Regions from separate parts of the Mesorhizobium sp. WSM4823 genome, predicted to be linked through region 3. Evidence: predicted binding sites of a transcription regulator. Region 3 holds the regulator's gene; each other region holds the start of a gene.
What was found. Region 3 encodes PhoB, which activates phosphate uptake and scavenging genes when phosphate is short. Its sites were predicted from a motif close to TGTCATNNANCTGTCAT; they were not measured.
Positions count from the first base shown of each region.

Region 1: AC0L26_RS29470 (RNA degradosome polyphosphate kinase) is a predicted target of PhoB. The motif match lies at 4,697-4,713, and genes of this name have one in related genera.
Region 2: olsB (l-ornithine N(alpha)-acyltransferase) is a predicted target of PhoB. The motif match lies at 6,209-6,225, and genes of this name have one in related genera.

Region 1 covers NZ_JBVVQL010000020.1:31,034-38,471, forward strand. The annotation lists gene AC0L26_RS29455 (DoxX family protein) at 1-200, shown strand, start outside; gene AC0L26_RS29460 (DoxX family protein) at 350-772, shown strand; gene ppx (exopolyphosphatase) at 800-2,332, opposite strand; gene AC0L26_RS29470 (RNA degradosome polyphosphate kinase) at 2,332-4,533, opposite strand; gene AC0L26_RS29475 (zinc-finger domain-containing protein) at 4,852-5,097, shown strand; gene AC0L26_RS29480 (FAD-dependent monooxygenase) at 5,114-6,340, shown strand; gene AC0L26_RS29485 (TIGR02117 family protein) at 6,350-7,018, opposite strand; gene AC0L26_RS29490 (amino acid ABC transporter ATP-binding protein) at 7,140-7,438, opposite strand, start outside.
Region 2 covers NZ_JBVVQL010000010.1:119,089-126,526, reverse strand. The annotation lists gene AC0L26_RS22920 (DUF1772 domain-containing protein) at 1-186, shown strand, start outside; gene AC0L26_RS22915 (RsmD family RNA methyltransferase) at 275-1,303, shown strand; gene AC0L26_RS22910 (TrmH family RNA methyltransferase) at 1,304-2,161, shown strand; gene lspA (signal peptidase II) at 2,170-2,670, shown strand; gene acuI (acrylyl-CoA reductase (NADPH)) at 2,723-3,712, shown strand; gene AC0L26_RS22895 (hybrid sensor histidine kinase/response regulator) at 3,822-6,110, shown strand; gene olsB (l-ornithine N(alpha)-acyltransferase) at 6,289-7,164, shown strand; gene grpE (nucleotide exchange factor GrpE) at 7,261-7,438, opposite strand, start outside.
Region 3 covers NZ_JBVVQL010000003.1:197,009-204,446, reverse strand. The annotation lists gene pstC (phosphate ABC transporter permease subunit PstC) at 1-870, shown strand, start outside; gene pstA (phosphate ABC transporter permease PstA) at 863-2,476, shown strand; gene pstB (phosphate ABC transporter ATP-binding protein PstB) at 2,490-3,305, shown strand; gene phoU (phosphate signaling complex protein PhoU) at 3,343-4,047, shown strand; gene phoB (phosphate regulon transcriptional regulator PhoB) at 4,064-4,753, shown strand; gene AC0L26_RS09610 (ROK family protein) at 5,044-6,291, opposite strand; gene xylF (D-xylose ABC transporter substrate-binding protein) at 6,559-7,438, shown strand, end outside.

The DNA of each region.
Region 1 (7,438 bases), on a different contig from region 3:
TACTGATCGGTTTCCAAACCCGGGTCGTTGCCTGGGTGCTGGCGGTCTTCACAGTCGCTACCGGGCTGGTCGCCCACACCGGCTGGGCCGATCAGATGCAGATGATCAGTTTCATGAAGAACCTGGCGATTGCCGGCGGCTTCCTCGTGCTGGCTTCCTCGGGAGCCGGCGCCTATTCGGTCGACGCCAAGCGCGGCTGACGCAAGCTAAATAGCTGTTGCAGCAAGGGGCGCGGAATTTTCCGTGCCCCTTTTTCGTTGTAGGTTTATGCCCGTCGATCTGCTGGCCGGAACTTTGCTAGCATCGGCCCTCGGCAAAGGCCAATCGGTCGCCAAGATCGGAGCTGACGATGCCCCGCAATGCGCTGCTTCTGCTTTCCCGTCTTCTGCTCGCCGCCCTGTTCGTTCCGTCCGGCCTCCACGCGCTTAGCGACATTGGCGGCACATCAGGCTATTTTGCCGGCCTTGGCCTGCCGCTGCCGACACTCGTAGCCTGGGCGACGGGCCTATTCGAGCTGATCGCCGGACTGCTCATTCTCGTCGGCCTCAAGACGCCAATCGTGGCACTCCTGCTTGCCGCCTTCTGCATCGCGGCAGGCGTCATCGGCCATTATGGCCAGGGCGGCGACGATCCGACGCTGACCTTCATGCATTCACAGATGCTGATGAAGGACATCGCCCTATCAGGCGGTTTTCTGGCGCTGGCGATGGCAGGTGCCGGCGCTCATTCGATCGACGGGCGGGCGTTTGGGACCGGTGCCGACGCAACTTGACGAACCAGGCTACTAGACTGAGCCAGATTACTTGGCTGGCGCGCTTGACCCGCCCTCGACTGCCAGCACCAGCCGGCGATTGGTGACCCTCGCCAGTTGCGCCAGGCGCCCGGCCGGCCGCTCACCGTAAAGATCGGACAAAGAGGCCGGCAACACCAGCGCCAGCACACCATTGCCACGGCTCTCCCATTTCAGCCGCGGCATGACGCCCGGCATCGCCGCCGTCAGCACGTAGACGACGCGCATCACCGCGGCCAGTGCGCGGGCGCGCTCGAGGTAGCGCGGCGTCGCCAAACCCCGGATTTCCGGAGCGGCTTCGTTGAACAAGCCTTCGTGACGAAACAGATTGACAAGCGCCAGGAAGGCTCGCCCGGGGTGGTCGACGCCGATGAAGGAGGCATGAGCGATGATGTTGAGCGACTGCTTGCCGCGATATTCGGGATGCGCGCGCCAGCCGATGTCGGCAAGCAGACAGGCGGCCTGGCGATAGCGCCTCTCATCGTCGGTTTCGTCGATACCAAAGGCGGCAAAGGCCTTGCCCGTCCACTCGACAAGCTCATGCGCGTGGGCGACCGAGCGCGAGCGCAGCCGGGCGAGTTCCTCCGAGGCCGAGATCAGCGGATCCGCCTTCTGCTCGGCTTCGTCGAGCAGCGAATAGAGAAAGCCCTCGCGCACGCCCAGCGCCGAGACGATGATCTTGGACGGCTGCATCGCCGCCATGATCTCCTGAAGCACGATGGCGCCATAAGGCAGCAGCGAGCGGCGATTCTTCGACACGCCCTCGATACCCTTCACCTTCTCGATCTCACCCTTGGCCACCTGCTTAAGGAAGTTGGCAGCGCTGTCGATGCCGATCTCGTAGTGGTGCATGACTGCCAGCGGATAGTTGGTCATTTCCATGTGCAGCCGGGCGAGGTTTCGCCAGGTGCCGCCGACCGCGTAGAATGGCCTGCCCCGCCCGCCGCTCAGGAGCTTTGCTTTCGCGAGTTCGTCGCGCGCTATCTTTCCCGCCTGAGCCAGAGAGCTCTTCGCCATGTCCTGCAGGCGCAGGCCCCCCAGCGGCAGCGTGATGCCGTCGCCGATCGTCTCGCCGTCGACGTCGACCAGTTCGAGGCTGCCGCCGCCGAGGTCGCCGGCGATGCCGTAGGCCGGATGGAAGCCGGAAATGACGCCAAGCGCGGAATAATGAGCTTCCTGGCGTCCGCTCAGCACCTGGACCTCGGTCTTGAGCACATCTTCGGCGCGGTGGATGAAATCGGGGCCGTTGATCGCCTCGCGGGCGGCGGCGGTCGCCAGCACATACATATGCTCGGCGCCGGCCTGCTCGGACAGCGCGCGGAAACGGCGAAACTCGTCCATCGAGCGGGTCACCGCCTCGGGGTCGAGCTTTCCGGTCGAAACGATGCCGCGGCCCAGGCCAGCCAGCATCTTTTCGTTGAACAGCGTGGTCGGCGAGCGCGACAGCCCCTCATAGACGACAAGACGGATCGAGTTCGACCCGATGTCGATGATGGACAGCGGTCGGCGGTCCTGAAGCCGGCCCTGGGACGCTGAAATCATCAGCCGGACGCTGCGCCGTTTTTCTTGCGGCGCTTGAACTGCGCGATGCGCTTGGGCGCATGCGATTTCAGCGCATCGCCCCGTCCGGAAAGGCTCGGATTGGTCATGAAGTATTCCTGCGCGTTGAACGGTTCCTCGCCCTCCTCAAGCACGGCGCGCCGGGAGGTTCCGTCAGCCAATACGTCGAAACTTTGCTGGTTGTCCATGATGTTGCCCAGCATGATCTGGCCGAGAACCTGTTCATGCACAGTTGGATTGGTGATCGGCACCATGGTCTCGACGCGGCGATCGAGATTGCGCGGCATCAAATCGGCCGACGAGATGTAGACGACAGCCCCGTCTGACGGCAGTCCATGGCCGTTGCCGAAACAGTAGATGCGGCTGTGTTCGAGGAAGCGGCCGACGATCGACTTGACCCTTATGTTTTCCGACAGGCCCGGCACCTGAGGCCTCAGGCAGCAGATGCCGCGCACGACGAGATCGATCTCGACGCCGGCGCGGCTGGCGTCATAGAGCGCGTCGATGATGGTCGGGTCGACCAGCGAATTCATCTTCATCCAGATGCGGGCCGGCCTGCCCTCCAGCGCATGGGCAATCTCGTTCGAAATGTGCTTGAGGATGCGTTTGCGCAGCGTGAAGGGCGAGATGGCCAGCCGCATCTCCTCGGTCGGCTCGGCATAGCCGGTGATGAAGTTGAACAGCTGGGCGACATCGCGGGCAATCGTCGGATCGGTGGTGAAGAACGACAGGTCGGTGTAGATGCGCGCGGTGACCGGGTGGTAGTTGCCGGTGCCAAGATGGACATAGTTGCGCAGCTTGCCGTCCTCGCGCCGCACCACCAGCGACATTTTCGCATGGGTCTTCAGTTCGAGGAAGCCGAAGACGACCTGAACGCCGGCGCGCTCGAGGTCGCGGGCCCAGCGGATGTTGGCTTCCTCGTCGAAACGCGCCTTGAGCTCGACCAGGGCCGTAACCGATTTGCCAGCCTCTGCGGCGTCGACCAAAGCGCGCACGATCGGGCTGTCGTTCGAGGTGCGATAGAGCGTCTGCTTGATCGCCACCACTTCCGGATCGGCCATCGCCTGGCGCAGGAACTGCACCACCACGTCGAAAGATTCGTAGGGGTGATGGACGATAATGTCCTTCTCGCGAATGGCGGCGAAACAGTCACCGCCGTGCTCGCGGATGCGTTCGGGAAAGCGCGGATTATAGGGCCTGAATTTGAGATCGTCGCGGGCGATGGCGACGATCTCTGAAATCTGACTGAGCGCCAGCGGACCGGTAAGCACGCTGATGCGGCTCGAAGAAACGCCAAGTTCGCCGGCGACGAAGTCGCGCAGTTCGGCCGGCATCAGCTTGTCGAATTCGATGCGGATGACCGAGCCACGGCGGCGGCGCTTCAGCGCCGTCTCGAACAGGCGCACGAGATCCTCGGACTCCTCCTCGACCTCGATGTCACTGTCGCGGATGATGCGGAACGTGCCGGAGCCCTTGACTTCATAACCGGGGAAAAGCTTGCCGATATAGAGGCCGACCGCCTCTTCCAGCGGAATGAAGCGGATATGGTGCTTGCGGTCGGGCAAGCGGATGAAGCGCTTCAGCGCCACCGGCAGACGCAACAGCGCACTCATCTCCTCGCCATTTCTGCGATGGCGCAGCTGCAGGGCCATCGAGAAGCCGAGATTGGGAATGAACGGAAACGGATGTGCCGGATCGATCGATAGCGGCGTCAGCACCGGAAACACCTGCTCCTGGAAATGATCCTCGAGCCAGGTCTTCTCATCCTTGGTCAGCGCATCGCGGCTGATGCTCTCGATGCCTTCCTTGTCGAGCAGCAGCATCAGCGCGGAAAGGCTGTTCTGCTGATCTTCCTGCAGACGCTCGACCTCGCGCAGCAACTGTTCCAGCTGCTGTTCGGGGGTGCGGCCGTCCGGGCTCTTCAGCGTGATGCCTTCGCGGACCTGGCCGGCGAGGCCGGCGACGCGGACCATGAAGAACTCGTCGAGATTGGCGGCCGAAATCGACAGGAAGCGGACACGCTCGAGCAGCGGATGATTGGCGTTCAGCGATTCCTCGAGGACGCGGCGGTTGAATTGCAGCCAGGAAAACTCACGGTTGACAAAGCGGTCCGGGTTGCCGCCCTCTGGGCTCGCCACCTCCACAGTGGTGAATTCGCTCTGCACCGGCTTTAGTTCGTTCATGGTTCCTGCTCGTTTCGCACCCGCTGGCCACAGCGTCGCGCGTCATTCCGGGTACGCAAAGGACGCTCTACCACTTTTAAGCTACGCATGATCCCCGACGAAACCGAATTCGATTTTCGCGGCCATGCCTTAACCGGCTTAGCTTATCCTGTGACAGGCTTTTACGACAGTTTGATTTCATCGATCTTGCAAAGAGACGGGTTATGATCCAGATGCAATCCAGGTACAGCGCAGCGCGTCCCTTGGACGCGCAAAGGAAGCGGTAGAATTTTGATCTTGCGCGTGATCCGGGTCATGCGGCAGATGTAGGAGACGACGATGGCAGGCGGTTCCATTCCCCATTTCCAGAACGATGCGGGCTATGCGGCGATCGACATCGGCGTCAAGGAATTCATGTGCACCGGCGCCAACCCGCCTTTCGACCATCCGCATGTGTTTCTCGACATGGGCGACGACAATGAAAAGGTCTGCCCCTATTGCTCGACGCTTTTTCGCTATTCGCCAAAGCTGAAGGCGACGGAAACGCAGCCTGCGGGATGTCTCTATATCGACCAGGCCGCCTGAAGCGCACGCCATCCCTATGGACGACACCCGGTCTCGGCAGGTCGTCATCGCCGGAGCCGGCGTCGCCGGACTGACTGCGGCGCTGGCATTTTCCGAGCGCGGCTATCTGGTGCGGCTGTTCGAACAGGCGCCGCGCCTGGAAGCGGCCGGCGCCGGCATCCAGCTCTCGCCCAACGCGACGCGCATCCTTCGCCAGTTCGGTGTGCTCGAGCGGCTGCGGCCGGCGACGGTGCGGCCGGAGGCGGTCGTGCTCAAGGACGCCGCCACGCTGCGCGAGCTGGCGCGAGTGCCGCTTGGCGAAGCAGCCGAAAGGCGCTGGCAGGCGCCTTATCTCGTCGCTCATCGGGCTGATCTGCAAGACGCGCTGATGGCGCGCCTTGCCGAACAGCCTGATATCAGTCTTGTCACCGGCGCGCGCGTCGGCGGCATTGCCGCGGGACCGCGCCATACCACGGCAACAGTCGAGATTGCCGGCAAGACAGTCGAAGCCGACGGCTTTCTGCTGATCGGCGCCGATGGCGTCTGGTCGGAGGTCCGCGCTTTTGGCGGGGTTGCGGCCAGAAGCCGGTTTTCGGGCGAGCTTGCCTGGCGCGCTACGATCAGCGCAGACAGTGTCGCGGGCGAAGCTTTTACGGCGATCGGCGCCGCCGATTGCGTGACCACCTTCCTGCATCCCGGCTTCCACCTCGTCGCCTATCCGGTCAGCAACGGTGCGGCGTTCAACCTGGCTGCCTTCACCAGGGGCGAGATCATCACCGAGGGCTGGTCGGGTCGCGCCGATCCCGAAATCCTCGCCGGCGCCATGCGTGGCACGGCGGCAGCACTGGCCCGGCTTGTCGAGGATGCCGGCCCGTGGACCGCATGGCCGATCCATACGGTCGACCAGGCACAGCCATGGACGACGCCCGCCGGCATCGCGCTGATCGGCGATGCGGCGCATGCGATGACGCCGTTTGCAGCGCAGGGTGCGGCGATGGCAATCGAGGATGCCGCGACCCTTGCCGGCTTTGTCGCCGCCTCGCCAGCCGATCCCTGGGGCGCGCTTGCTGCCTGGGAAAAGGTGCGGCGTCCACGCATCGCCAAGGTCGCCCGTCGCGGTGCGCTCAACCGTCTCGCCTGGCATGCCTCCGGGCCGGTGGCCGTCGCGCGCAACCTGTTCCTGAAGCTGCGCTCGCCGGAAAAGCTCGCGGCCGATCTTGACTGGCTCTATGGCTGGCAGCCGCCGGAAGTCGGCGGCCAATAGCGCCAAGCATCAATTATAAATCTGCATCGACAGGTCCAGCGAGGCCGGCAGCGGGTTCCACCAGCCTGTCCGCAGGCCGGCGGTGCGCAAGGCAGCCGCGGTCCAGGTGTTGCAGCCGACCAGCGCATTGAAATGGCCGTTGGCTTCGTAGAAGCGGTCGAACCTGGAATAGGCAGCATTCTCGATCGGCATTGGGCCCTTCGGCCCTTGCTGGAAACTCGCGGCGATGAAGTCGAGCAGTGCTGCAAAACGCTCCTCGCCGATGTCGAAGCCAGCGATGTCAGGATGCGGCTCGACAATGTCGCCGGCGACATCGACATGCATGACCGAAGCGTCAAGGGTCAGCGCCTTCATCACCGGCCCCGCCTTGAGTTCCGACCAGGTCGGCGTCTCCAGATAAAAAGCGCGGCCTCCCCAGCCAAATACGATGTAGCGGACTTCAGCCATGTCGGCCGGGATGCCGCCATCGACCAGGAAATTGAAGCGCCGGCGCACATCGTCATCGACTGGAATGGCAATATCGGTGTGGATCGGATTTTTCAGCACCAGGATGCGACGGGTGGCGACGGGATCGGCGGCGGCTGCCGGCAAGAGCGGCCGTGGAATGAAAGTGCCCAGCATCACGGCGAGCACGATTGCCACCACCAGAATGGCGAGGAAACGGCCAAACCTTTTCATCAGGGACGGCTTTTTCATGAGCGACGGTCTTGCAGCCGGGACGCGACCGCCGACTGACAACTCGGACGCAAAAGAGCCCGGCCGGGTTTCGGCCGGGCTCTTCTGATTTGCATGAGAGCGATCAGTGCAGGATCTGCGACAGGAACAGTTTCGTGCGCTCGTGGCGCGGATGGTCGAAGAACTCGGCCGGCGTGTTCTGCTCGACGATCTGGCCCTGGTCCATGAAGATCACTCGGTTGGCGACCTTGCGCGCAAAACCCATCTCGTGGGTGACGCAGAGCATGGTCATGCCCTCTTCGGCAAGGCCGACCATCGTCTCCAGCACTTCCTTGATCATCTCCGGATCGAGCGCCGAGGTCGGCTCATCGAACAGCATGATACGCGGGTTCATGCACAGCGAGCGGGCGATGGCCACGCGCT
Region 2 (7,438 bases), on a different contig from region 3:
GCGATGTGGTCAGCTCTGGTCAAGCCTGCGAACGATGTTTTGGCCACCTGGGTGCCGGGACCGATCCCGGAAAATTTCGAGGCGATCCGGCTGCGCTGGGAAACCGGCCATATGATCGTCGCCGGCTTCAAGGCCGTTGGTTTTGTATTGCTGGTTGTCGCCCTGCTTTGCATCAAGCGCGGCTGACCGTTCGGAATCGCCAGCGACCGCGTTTGTTGCGCCGGTGAATGTGCTGTGGCAGAAGCGGGCCAAGTCGCCCCGGAGACGCTCCTCTTTGAAACCTTTTCGCGACAAACGCCGCGACAGCCGCCCGCATCAGTTCGCAAAGGGCGGAGCGGAACCGCGCGCAACCGGCACAGCATCGGAGCCTAAGGCCGTGCCGCGCGTTCTTTCCCGCCGCGACGGCGCCCTGCCCGCCGAACATCTTCCGGTAATTCTCGAAGTGTCGCCCAACGCCGACTACGCGCTGCTCGACAGCGGCGCCGGGCAAAAGCTCGAGCAGTACGGGCCCTATCGCATCGTTCGGCCCGAAGGCCAGGCGATCTGGCAAAAGGCGTTGCCGGCCAAAGATTGGGATCGCGCCGACGCCATTTTCACCGGCGATACCGACGAGGAAGGCATCGGCCGCTGGCGTTTCCCGAGGACGCCGCTCGGCGAGACCTGGCCGATGAAGCATGAGGGCATCGATTATCTCGGCCGCTTCACCTCGTTTCGCCATGTCGGCGTCTTCCCCGAGCAGGCCTCGCACTGGGACCACATGGCCGGGCTGATCTCGGCAGCGAAGCGGCCGGTCAAGGTGCTGAATCTGTTCGGCTATACCGGCCTTGCATCGCTGGTGGCGGCCCGTGCCGGCGCCGAGGTAACCCATGTCGATGCGTCCAAGAAGGCGATCGGCTGGGCCAGGGAGAACCAGGAGCTGGCAGGGCTCGGCAGCAAGCCGATCCGCTGGATCGTCGACGACGCCATGAAATTCGCCGAGCGCGAGGAGCGCCGCGGCAACCGCTACGACATTATCCTGTTCGATCCGCCGGCCTATGGCCGCGGCCCAAAGGGCGAGGTCTGGCAATTGTTCGAGGACCTGCCTGATCTGACCGACCTCTGCCGCTCGATCCTGACGCCGAAGCCGCTTGCTGTTGTGCTGACGGCCTATTCGATCCGCGCTTCCTTCTTCGCCATCCATGCCTTGATGCGCGACACCTTCGCAGGCATGGGCGGCACGGTCGAATCCGGCGAACTGATCATCCGCGAGAAATCCGCCGGCCGGGCGTTGTCCACGTCGCTGTTCTCGCGCTGGGTGGCCTGAATGAGTGAGCGGCAGGCGGGCGCCCCAGGGCAAGTGAAGGAAGTCACTAGCCTCGCCAATCCGTTGATCAAGGACATCAAGGCACTGGCGCTGAAGAAATTCCGCGACCAGCAGAACGCCTTCTTGGCCGAGGGGCTGAAGCTGGTCATCGACGCACTCGACCTCGGCTGGTCGATCCGGACGCTGGTCTTCGCCAAGGCTGGGCGCGGCAATGCGGCGGTCGAAAAAGTCGCGGCGCGCACCGTCGCCGCCGGCGGCACCGTGCTCGAAGTTTCGGAGAAAGTGCTCGTCGCCATCACCCGCCGCGACAACCCGCAAATGGTGGTCGGCGTCTTCTCACAGAAGATCCTGCCGCTGAAAGACATCCGCGCTCACGACGGCGACGTCTGGGTGGCGCTCGATCGTGTGCGCGACCCCGGCAATCTCGGAACCGTCATCCGCACCGTCGATGCCGTCGGCGCCAAGGGCGTCATCCTGGTCGGCGACACCACCGATCCTTTTTCCGTCGAGACCGTGCGCGCCACCATGGGCTCGATCTTCGCCGTGCCGGTCGCCAAGGCGACGCCGGAAACCTTTCTTGCCTGGCGAAAAAGCTTTCCCGGTCTCGTCGCCGGCACGCACCTGAAGGGCGCGGTCGACTACCGTTCGGTCGACTTTTCCAAAGGCCCGGTGCTGCTGATGATGGGCAACGAACAGCAGGGCCTGCCAGACAGCCTTGCCGAAAGCTGCGACAGGTTACTGCGGATTCCACAAGCCGGGCGGGCCGATTCGCTTAATCTCGCGGTGGCCACCGGCATTATGCTGTTCGAGATCCGGCGTAGCGCGCTGAAACTTGCCCCGGAGGACGCCAAACCGTGACATCCCAAATGGTGAAATCCCAAACGGCAAAATCATGGTTCCCCTACGTCCTGCTGGTCGCCGCCGCGGTAGCGCTCGACCAGTGGGTCAAATACCTGGTCGAGACCGGCCTCGCCTTTCAGGAAAAGGTCGATCTTGTGCCGTTCCTGGCATTGTATCGCACCTACAATACCGGCATTGCCTTCTCGATGTTTTCGTCCTTCGGCGACACCGGCCTGGTGGTCATCGCCACTTTCGTCGTCGCTTTCGTGCTCTATCTCGCGGCCCGCACTCCGCCCGGCCACGTGCTGACCCGCATCGGCTTTGCGCTGATCGTCGGCGGCGCGCTCGGCAATCTGTTCGATCGCGCTACCTATGGTCACGTGATCGACTACATCCTGTTCCACACCCCGGTATGGTCCTTCGCCATCTTCAACCTCGCCGACGCCTTCATCGCGATCGGCGCGGTGCTGGTCGTCTTCGACGAACTCATCGGTTGGCGGCGGGAGCCCGAGCCCTCCGGCGATTGACCTGGCCTTCCGCCGCCATACAGTGCCCATTCGAAAAGCCCGAGGAGAAGACATGCCGGAAACCTTCAAAGCCATCCTCGTTTCGCGCGACGCCGAGAAGAAACAGTCGGTCGCAGTGACCGACCTCACCGAAGCCGACCTGATGGAAGGCGATGTCACCGTCGCCGTCGAGGCAACGACGGTGAACTACAAGGACGGCCTCGCCATATCAGGCAAGGCCCCGGTGATCCGCCGCTGGCCGCTGGTGCCGGGCATCGATTTCGCCGGCACCGTCATCTCGTCTTCCCATGTCGACTGGCGCAAGGGGGACAAGGTCATATTGAACGGCTGGGGCGTCGGCGAGACGCATTTTGGCGCCTATGCCGAGCGCGCCCGTATCAAGGGCGACTGGCTGGTGCCGCTGCCTCAGGGCATCAGCCCCCATGATGCCATGGCGATCGGCACCGCCGGCTACACCGCCATGCTTTGCGTCATCGCGCTGGAACGGCACGGCATCGTGCCCGATCGCGGCCCGGTGGTGGTGACGGGCGCGGCCGGCGGCGTCGGCTCGGTCGCGGTCTCGATCCTGTCCAGCCTCGGCTATCACGTCATCGCCTCGACCGGCCGCAGCTCTGAAAGCCCCTATCTAATCGACCTCGGTGCGGCGGAAGTGATTTCGCGCGACGAGCTTGCCCGGCCGGCAAAGCCGCTTGCCAAGGAACGCTGGGCCGGCGGCGTCGACGCGGTCGGCAGTCACACGCTGGCCAACGTCCTTTCGATGACCTCCTATGGCGGCGCCGTCGCCGCCTGCGGCCTGGCCGGCGGCATGGATCTGCCGGCGAGCGTCGCCCCGTTCATCCTGCGCGGCGTTTGTCTGCTCGGCATCGATTCGGTGACGGCGCCAAAAGCGGTCCGCATGGAGGCGTGGCGCCGCATCGGCACGGACCTCGACCTCCAGAAGCTCGCCAGCCTGTCCACGACCATTGGCTTCGACGGCATCATCGACGCCGCGCACGACATCGTCGACGGCAAGATCCGTGGCCGCGTGGTGGTGGACATGTGAGTTCTGTTGTCTGCAGTTTTTGCACGAAAGGACGTCAAAACCGCGCGACTGCTAAAATTCGAACGAACTGCCGCAATTTTCCATAATCTCTGTCTGCCAAGGAATCCGCATGGTCACGGAACCCGGCATCAGGCAAACGGAGAGCGCTGAAAACGTTGACGGGATTCGCCCCGAGGCGCCAAGGCGCCAGCATATCGCAGCGCCGCCACTGGCGCCCGAACTGCCCGCCGCCAATCGTGATGGCCTGCCGTTCCTGACGCTCGTCGCCATCGTCGTGCTGGCAGGCCTGTCGCATCTGACCGGAGCGCCGATCTTCATCACCGTCGGCCTTTTGGCGACTGGCATGGCCGGCCTTGTCGTGCATTTGAATGCCAGGCGCACGGAGCGCCGCGCGGTTGCCCTCCTTGGCGAGACCACCGCTCGCAGCCACGCCGAGGTCGAGACCCTGGCCGACCGCATGTGGGAGATGCAGGAGAGCGAGGAGCGCTTTCGCGGGCTGATCGACGCCCTTGGCGATCTCATCGTCCACCGCGATCGTGACGGCCACATCGTCTATGCCAACAAGGTTTTTGCCGATCTTGTCGGCAGCGACCAGCGCGATCTTGCCGGCAGGACCCTGGCCGAACTCGGCATCGACGTTGGCATCGTTCCGGACGCCGCTTTCTCCGACCATGAATGCCTGAGCTCAACCGATGTCGCCATTAGCACGCCGAACGGGCCGCGCTGGTTCTCATGGATCGAACTGTCCGTGCGTGACAAGGAGAGCGGCGCCGCCTCGCATCGCGCCATCGCCCGCGACATCACCGCCCGCAAGCACGCCGAATCGTCGCTGATCACCGCCCGTGAGCGAGCCGAATACGCAAGCCAAGCCAAATCGCGCTTCCTCGCCACCGTCAGTCACGAGATCCGCACGCCGATGAACGGCATCATGGGCATGGCCAGACTGCTGGCGGACACCAACCTCTCGCCTGAACAACGGACCTATGTCGGCGCCGTGTCGACATCGGCCAGCGCGCTGCTGGCGCTGATCGAGGATCTGCTCGACTATTCCAAGATCGAGGCCGGCCGCTTCGATCCCGAACCGCAGCCAATGTCGGTGCGCGAGATCGCCGACAACATCATCGAGCTCTTGGCGGCGCGCGCCTTCGCCAAAAACATCGGCATTGGCTGCCATGTCGAGCCCGACGTGCCGCAGATGATATCAGCCGATCCGGGAAGGGTCCGGCAGGTTCTGCTCAACCTGATCGGCAACGCCATCAAGTTCACCGACAGCGGCGGCGTTTTGCTGAACGTCGCTCGCGCCCGCACCGAAACCACTGACCGCATATGCTTCAGCGTCACCGATACGGGTCCCGGCCTGAGCGAGGACGACCTGGAACGCATTTTCGAGGAATTCGAACAGGTCGATGGCTCGTCGACCCGCGCGCATGGCGGCGCTGGTCTTGGTCTTGCCATCTCCAAACGTCTGGTGATCGCCATGGGCGGCACGATTTCGGTATCGAGCCGGCTCGGTCACGGTTCCGAATTCGTCTTCGAAATCCCTGCAACATCGGCCACCGAAGCATCGCAGAACCGCCGGAATGCCCTGTCGAGCCGGCGCGCCGTGATCCTGTCGAAAAACGCCATCGAGGCCGACGCCATCGCCCGCACCATCCGCGCCAATGGCGGCATGGTCGATCTGGCCGCGACCGCCGCCCAGGCAGAACCCTTCGCCCAAGGCTGTGACGTGCTTCTGGTCGACGCGGCCATGGAAGAGAGCGACGGCAGGCTGCTCAAGCGCCTTCGCCAGAGCGGCTTTGCCGACTGCGAAGCGATCACGCTGATCGCACCGACCGACCGCGGTATGCTGGGCGAATTCCGCGCCAGCGGCTATACCACCTTCCTGGCAAGGCCGGTGCGTGGCGAGACGTTGCTGCGCGTGCTTTTGAGCAGTAGCGTACCCACCCTCGCCCAGCCACAGCCGGAAAAGCGCGACGCGCCATCCGTCCGTGCCATTGGCAGCCGCCAGCAGGGCCTGTCCGTGCTGATCGCCGAGGACAACGACATCAACGCCATGCTGGCCCGTGCCACGCTGCTGAAGGCCGGGCATCGCGTGAAGGTGGTCGCCAACGGCAAGGCCGCCGTCGAGGCCGTCACCGGCAGCGGCCACAAGCACCGCTTCGACGTGGTGCTGATGGACCTGCACATGCCTGTGATGGACGGGCTGGACGCTATCGCCGCCATCCGCCGGCACGAGGAGGAAACCGCCGTGCCGCCGGTTCCCATCATGGTGCTGTCGGCGGACAGTCAGGAAAAGACCCGCCATGCCGTGCTTGCCCATGGCGCCAGCGGCTTCGTCACCAAGCCGCTCGATCCCGACGCGCTTGTCCATGCGGTCGAAGGCCAGGTTGCTGCGTGATCCGCCGGGCTGCCCTTCTAAGCTTTCCCGGCGTAACATAGCCGGTTGAGGGATTACCCAGCCGACGAAGTATTGCCGGCAACGCCGTATCACGGTACTGTCACAATCCTGTTGCACCTACACCGTATCCCCGTGCCAAGAGGGATGGCTCGAAGGAGAATCACTCGTGCATACAGTTATGCCGGAATGTGACACTCGGCCGAACGCCAGCAGCGCATTGCTCGTTGGGCGGAACGTCGATGCCGTCATAAAAGGCGAAGCGCTCGGCCGCATCGGCAACCTTGAAGTGCGGCTCGCCCGCAACGAGGCCGAGGTCGCCGCCGCGCAGGAAGTGCGCTACCGGGTTTTCTATGACGAGCTTGGCGCCAGGAAGAACCTGTTCCAGGTGCAGGACCGCCGCGACGCCGACCATTTTGATCCGCTTTGTGATCATTTGCTGGTCTTCGACACCTCTCTGTCCGGTCCCGAGCACCGCCGCATTGTCGGCACTTACCGCCTGCTCCGGCAGGAAATCGCAACCGCCGCCGGTGGCTTCTATTCCGAGGGCGAATTCGAGTTGACCAAGCTCATCGCCCGCCATCCCGGCCAGCGTTTCCTCGAGCTCGGCCGCTCCTGCGTCTTGCCGGAATACCGCTCGAAGCGCACCATCGAGGCGCTCTGGCAAGGCATTTGGGCCTATATCAACCATTACGGCATCGGCGTGATGACCGGCTGCGCCTCGTTCCCGGGCACCGTGCCGGCGGCGCACGCCGAGGCGCTGACCTATCTCGCCCATCACTGCCGGACGAACTCGGCCTGGGATGTGCGCGCAGTCGCCGGGCGCTACTGTTCCATGGATTTGATGCCGATCGAGGCGGTCAATCCCAAGGCCGCGATCGCGGCGATGCCGCCGCTGGTCAAAGGCTATCTGCGCGTCGGAGCGCGCATCGGCGACGGCTGCGTCATCGACCGCGAATTCTCCACCGTCGATGTGTTCGTCGTGATGCCGGTCAAGGAGATCGGTGCCCGCTACGTCAACTACTATGGCGGGGAAGCCCAGCGTTTCGCCGCGTGAATGGTGAATGGTGAATAGTGAATGGCCGGTAGCACGAAGCCGTTTGGCTGCTGGACACTACTTTTGCCAACTACTCACTACTAACCATTCACCAATTTACGCATCCTTCTCAGCTTGCTCATTCACCGGCCCTGGCTCGACCGGAGCTTCGCTCGCCGCATGTTTGGGGCCGCCTTTGGCAACGCCGACCATAGCCGGCCGTAGCACCCGCTCGCCGATCGAATAGCCCGGCTGCACGACCTGGACCACCGTGTTGGCCGGTACTTCCGGATTG
Region 3 (7,438 bases):
GCGATCCTGACGACGATCGGCATCGTCCTGTCGCTCATCTTCGAATCCTTGCGGTTCTTCCAACAGGTGCCGCTCTATAAATTCCTGTTCGGCACGCACTGGTCGCCACAGAGCGCCTTTACCGGCGCCGGAGCGGAAGCCGGGGCGGTCAACCAGGACATTTTTGGCATGGTGCCGCTCTTTGCCGGCACGTTGCTCATCACCTTCATTGCCATGCTGGTAGCTGCGCCCATCGGGCTGATGGCTGCGATCTATCTTTCGGATTACGCTTCCAAAAGCGTCCGCGCGGTCGCAAAGCCGGTGCTGGAAATCCTCGCCGGCATTCCGACTGTCGTCTATGGCTTCTTCGCCGCGCTGACGGTTGCACCCTACTTCCGTGGTCTCGGCGAAAGCCTGGGCCTCAACGTTGCGTCAGAATCCGCGCTCGCCGCAGGCGTGGTCATGGGCATCATGATCATTCCCTTCGTTTCCTCGCTTTCCGATGATGTGATCAACGCCGTTCCGCAATCGCTGAGGGACGGTTCCGCCGGCCTCGGCGCGACCAAGTCTGAAACCATCCGAAAGGTGATCCTTCCCGCGGCCCTTCCGGGCATCGTTTCGGCGATGCTGCTCGCCGTCAGCCGCGCAATCGGTGAAACCATGATCGTGGTCATGGCGGCGGGGCTGGCAGCTAATCTCACGGCGAACCCGCTCGAAGCCGTCACCACCGTGACGGTGCAGATCGTGACGCTGCTTGTGGGCGATCAGGAGTTCGACAGCGCCAAGACGCTTGCAGCCTTCGCGCTCGGCCTGGTGCTGTTCTGCATCACGCTTACCCTCAACATCGTCGCTTTGCGCGTCGTCCAGAAATACCGAGAACAATATGACTGATGCGATCTCGTCATTCGGCGTCGTCGGACGCCCCGTCAGCATTCATACCGACGATGCCGCGAAGGCGCGGCTGAAGGGCCGTTACCGCACGGAAACGTGGTTCAAATGGCTTGGCGCCGCAGCCGTCGCGTTGGCCGGCCTCTTCCTTGTGCTGCTTCTGTCGACGATCGTCACGCAGGCGATCCCGGCGCTGCGGCAGAACTATTTGACGCTGCCGATCGATCTTTCGGCGGCCAAGGTCGACCCGGCGAAACTCGATGCCGTCAACTACGACGCCATCGCCCAGGAAGCGCTTACGGCAAAATTTCCGGATGTGACGAGCCGTCAGGACAAGCGCCTGCTGCGCGGGTTGATTTCCACGGGCACAGGCGTGTTCCTGCGCAAAGATATCGCTGCTGATCCGGGGATGCTCGGAAAAACGGTGGACTATGCGGTCCCACTTGACGATTTTGCCGATCTTTATCTCAAGGGTTTGCTTGCCGACGTCGGTTCGGACGAAGCGATTTCGACAAGCGTCACGCCTTCGCAAACCAGCGGCGACATCGATCTGACCTTCGGCGACGATGCCATGCTGGCGCTGGCGCGCGGCCATGGTGCGACCGAAGGCGAAAACGGCATGCTCATGCTGACGAGCGGCGCGTCGTCGCTGCTGGTCGCGTTCAATGGCGGCACGGTCAAGCTGACCGCGCTGTCGCCTGGGGCCAACGGGACGGCGATCGCAAAGGGCACGGTGATCGAGGCGCTCGACAGCACGACGCCCGCCGCGAGTGGCCAGGCATTCCTGCGCGTCATCAATACGCCGGAAGCATCGCGAAAGATTTCGGACAAGACGATCGTCTGGCTCGATACGCTGAAGAGCGCCGGCCTGATCGAAAGCCGGTTCAACTCGATCTTCTTCTTCACCGGCGCAAGCCGCGAGCCGGAATTGGCTGGTGTCTGGGGCGCGGTCGTCGGTTCGTTCCTGACCATGATCGTGACGCTCGCCATCGCATTCCCGATCGGTGTTTCGGCGGCGATCTATCTTGAGGAATTTGCACCCAAGAATCGACTGACGACGATCATCGAAGTGAATATCAACAATCTGGCGGCGGTGCCCTCGATCGTCTTCGGCCTGCTTGGACTTGCCGTATTCCTGAATTTCTTCGGCCTGCCGCGCTCGGCCCCGGTGGTCGGCGGCATGGTGCTGGCATTGATGACCCTGCCGATCATCATTATCGCCTCACGCGCTTCGCTGCGCGCGGTGCCACCGTCGATCCGCGAGGCAGCTCTTGGCATCGGAGCGTCCAAGGTCCAGACCGTATTCCATCACGTCCTGCCGCTGGCGATGCCGGGCATCATGACCGGCACCATCCTCGGCATGGCGCATGCGCTGGGCGAAACCGCGCCGTTGCTGATGATCGGCATGGTCGCCTTCATTGTCGACATTCCCGGCGGCTTCACCGATCCCGCGACGATCCTGCCGGTGCAGATATTCATGTGGGCCGATTTCCCGGAAGCTGGATTCCAGCAGAAGACTTCGGCGGCGATTTTGATTTTGCTGGTGTTTTTGGTCATCATGAATGCCATAGCGGTGATACTGCGCAGGCGCTTCGAGCGGCGCTGGTAAGGAGTTAGAGGATATGAACATCATGACGGAAGCCAGCGTCGAACAGAAACTGAATAGCGGAACCAACGAACCTTCGATCAAGATGAAGGGCGAAAAGGTCTCTGTTCATTATGGCGAGAAGCGCGCTCTGTTCGACGTGGATCTCGATGTCCGCGAGAACCAGGTGACGGCGTTGATCGGCCCATCGGGTTGCGGCAAGTCGACCTTTCTGCGTTGCCTGAACCGAATGAACGACACGATCGACATCGCACGGGTAAGCGGCAAGATCACGCTCGACAACGAGGATGTCTACGACCCGAAAATCGACGTCGTCGAGCTGCGGGCTCGCGTCGGCATGGTGTTCCAGAAGCCGAACCCGTTTCCGAAGTCGATCTACGAAAACGTCGCCTACGGTCCGCGCATTCACGGTCTGGCCAGGAGCAAGGCGGAGTTGGACGGCATCGTCGAATCGAGCCTGAAGAAGGCCGGCCTGTTCAACGAGGTCAAGGATCGCCTGCTCGAGTCGGGCACCGGCCTTTCCGGCGGACAGCAGCAGCGCCTGTGCATCGCGCGCGCCATCGCGGTGTCGCCGGAAGTGATCCTGATGGACGAGCCCTGCTCAGCGCTCGATCCGATCGCCACCGCCCGCGTCGAGGAGCTGATCGACGAGCTGCGTCAAAACTACACGATCGTCATCGTCACCCATTCGATGCAGCAGGCAGCGCGCGTGTCGCAGCGAACGGCGATGTTCCATCTCGGCTATCTGGTCGAGGAAGGCGCGACCGACAAGATGTTCACCAACCCCGACGACAAGCGCACCCAGGACTACATCACCGGCCGGTTCGGCTGAGCGGTCCGGCGGCGAATTCGAACACGAGGACAGCATCATGGGTGAACATACCGTCGCCTCCTTCGACGAGGAATTGGAACACATCGACAGGCTGATCCGTGACATGGACGAGCTTGCCGCCGCGATGGTAGCTGCGTCGATCCGCGCATTGCTCGCGTCAGACAATGCGATGGCGCAGCGCGTCGTCTCGGACGATGCCATCATGGATGCCCGGCAGCGCGAGCTCGACGACAGCGCGATCACACTGATCGCCAAGCGGCAGCCGATGGCGCAAGACCTGCGCGCCGTGGTTGGCGCAATCCGGATGGCCGGCGATCTGGAGCGCATCGGCGACCTGGCCAAGAACATAGCCAAGCGGGTCAGCGCAGTCGGACAGAGCGCCACGCCGCGTAATCTCTCGCATGGTATCGACGCAATGGCGGATCTCGTTCTCGAACAGCTCCGTGGCGTGGTCGAGCACTACGTGTCGCGAGACGCCAACGCGTTGAAGGAACTACGCGCCGCCGACGAGAAGGTCGATGTCAAATACACGGCGGTTTTTCGGGAGCTCCTGACCTACATGATGGAGGACCCTCGTAACATCACCGCCTGCACGCATCTTCTGTTCTGCGCCAAGAATCTCGAGCGTATTGGCGATCATGTAACCAACATCGCCGAAAACGCCTACTATGTCGTGACCGGACAGCAATTGCCGGCGGATCGCCCGAAGCTCGACGAAACGACGACGGCGCCGGCGACATGACGGGGGTGACCGATCGATGATCGCGCCGCGCATCATGGTGGTGGAGGATGAAGAGCCGCTGGGCGTCCTCCTCCGCTACAATCTGGAATCCGAAGGCTATCAGGTCGAGGTGGTGACACGCGGCGACGAGGCCGAAATCCGGCTGCAGGAAAACGTGCCCGATCTTCTGGTGCTCGACTGGATGGTGCCGGCAGTTTCCGGCATCGAGCTTTGCCGGCGTCTTCGGGTGCGTCCCGAAACCGAGCGGTTGCCGATCATCATGCTGACCGCGCGCGGCGAGGAGAGCGACCGGGTGCGCGGCCTCTCGACCGGGGCCGACGACTATCTGGTCAAGCCGTTCTCGACACCGGAATTCATGGCCCGGGTCAAGGCGCTGCTGCGCCGCGCCAAGCCGGAAGTGCTGTCCAGCGTGCTGAAGGTCGGCGACATCATGCTCGATCGCGAATCGCACAGGGTCTACCGCAAGAAGAGCGAGATCCGGCTCGGGCCGACCGAATTCCGGCTGCTCGAATTCATGATGCGGCACCCCGGTCGCGTCTTCTCGCGCAGCCAGTTGCTCGACAATGTCTGGGGCGAGACGATTTACATCGATGAACGCACGGTGGACGTCCATGTCGGGCGGTTGCGCAAGGCGGTCAACAATGGTCGCATGCCCGATGTCATCCGCACCATCCGCGGCGCGGGCTATGCGATCAGGGAAGATTAGTTCCTCGGCGCGTAAGTTCTGACAGGTCGGGCGTGCGGATCGCATGCTCTGCGATTAGCCGAAACGCTCCTCACTCGTCATCCTGGGGCGGAGCAAGGAGCGAAGCGACGCGGCGCAGACCCCAGGATCCATGCGGCGACTTAAGTGCGCTGCTGCGATCCAGAATTCTGCTCCGCTGCACTCCTCGGCTAAGGTTACGGCATGGATCCCAGGGTCTCCGCGACGGAGCTTCGCTCCTGCTTCGCCCAGGGATGACGAAGTTAGGAATTCGCGCGCTCTTTCGGGTCAACTCAGGCCACGTCCTTCCTGCTCGTGCCGGACTTTCCTTGCGCGCCCGGCGCGAAAATCTCCTGGTCGACGAAATTCAGCGCCTGCATGGCGCAGCCTTCGCGGATCAGCGGCAATTCGTTCGGCTCGGTGTCGAAGGAAATGGAACCCGAATGCTGGCCGCCGGCGGTCTGGGCGATGGCTTCGCGCAGGGCCGGCTCGATCAGGTCGAAGGCGGCAGCGCTGGCGCCGACCATGGCGACCGGCGCTGGATCTATCAACGCGAACAGGCTGCCTAGCCCGAAGCCGAGCGCTTCGCCGGCCTTGCGGTAGGCTTCGCGCTCCGGTCCGTCCGCCTCGCGCGCCCGTGCCGCCAATGCCCGCATGTCGGCATCGCTGACATCGGCGACCGGTTCGGCATTCTCGCTCAATTGCCTTGCATTGCGCCAGATGGCGTAGTTCCCGGCATAGGCTTCGACGCAGCCGCGCCGTCCGCAGCGGCAAAGCGCGCCGCCCGGCCGATGGATCATGTGGCCGAATTCGCCGCCTGAGGAATGGGTGCCGGTGAACAATTCGCCTTTCAACACCAACCCCATACCGATGCCGTGTGAGAGCAGGATGGCGATGAAATCGTTGCGGTAGCGATCCGGGTCGCGCCAGCGCAGCGCCACGGCCATCATGTTGCAGTCGTTTTCCATGATGGCCGGGATGCCGAATTCGCGTTCAAGAATGTCGGCGAAAGCGATGTTCGTTTGCGGCGTGATCGGCGACCACAACATGGCGCGCGCATGGGAATCGGTAATACCCTGGATCGCCAGTGCGATGCGGGCGACGCTTTGGACGTCGAGGCCGGGATCTTCGAGCCGTCGCCGGACGATGGCGACACATTCGCCGATCAGCTCGTCGCGCGACATGGTCAGCGTGTCCAGCCGGCGCTGTTCCTCGGCGACGACTTGTCCGGCATAATCGATGACGGCGACCGACAGGAAATTCAGCGACAACACGACGGCCAACACCGCTGCCGCTTCCGGATTGAGGCCGAGGCCGACCTGCGGCCGGCCGCGTTTCAGCGAAACGGCCTCGCTCGCCCTGCTCTCGGTCAGGATGCTTTCCTGGATCAGGTCTGAACAGATCGCCGATATCGTCGAATGGCTGAGGCCGGTGGTTGCCGCGATCTCGGTTCGCGATGGTTGGCCGGCCCGGCGTACGGCCGAAATCACCATCGCCCGGTTGCGCCGGCGCAAATCGTCATGACGGATTCCAACCGACATCCTGTTGCTTCCTCCCTGTCACCGCGGCGACTCATAAATCGGAAGCCGTCGATAATGTCGGACAAATAGTGGCAGAAGCAGAAGCCGCTGTCACGGTTTATTCCGAGGCTCGAAAAAAAGCCGGAAAGCCATCAAAATCCATCAGAATTGATGTTGACAGCGCTTCGGCGTTGGATCAGTGTTTTTTCGAGGCTCGAAAAAATAGAGCCTTTGTGCCGACCCTCGGGTCAGTCTGGTCGCGCCGCACGCGGTGCAGGGAGGAATATCATGAAAAGATTCACAGCCGCCATTCTGGCGGGGGTCGCCATGTCGCTGACGCTCGCATCGGTCGCACAGGCCAAGGACAAGGTCATTGGCGTTTCGTGGTCGAATTTCCAGGAAGAGCGTTGGAAGACCGACGAAGCCGCCATGAAGGCGGCGATCGAGGCCGCCGGCGACAAGTATATTTCAGCCGATGCGCAGTCCAATCCCGGTAAGCAGCTGACCGATGTCGAAAGCCTGATCTCGCAGGGCGCCAATGCACTGATCATCCTGGCGCAGGATGCCTCGGCCATCGGGCCGGCGGTGCAGAAGGCCCTGGACGAAGGCATTCCGGTCGTCGGCTATGACCGGCTGATCGAGAACAAGGACGTGTTCTATCTGACTTTCGACAACCAGGAAGTCGGCCGCATGCAGGCCCGCGAAGTGTTCAAGGTAAAGCCGGAGGGCAACTACGTCTTCATCAAGGGTTCCGGCGCCGATCCGAATGCCGATTTCCTGTTCGCCGGCTCCATGGAAGTGCTCAAGGATGCCATCGACAGCGGCAAGATCAAGAATGTCGGCGAGGCCTATACGGACGGCTGGCTTCCCGCCAATGCCCAGAAGAACATGGAACAGTTCCTGACCGCCAACGACAACAAGGTCGACGCGGTGGTTGCCGCCAATGACGGCACCGCCGGCGGCGTCGTCGCGGCACTAACGGCGCAAGGCCTGGCCGGATCCGTCCCGGTATCGGGTCAGGACGGCGATCATGCGGCGCTGAACCGTATCGCGCTCGGCACACAGACCGTATCGGTCTGGAAGGACGCGCGCGAGCTCGGCAAGAACGCTGCCGAGATCGCTTCGCAGCTGGCCGATGGCAAGCAGATGACCGACATTGCGGGCGTCA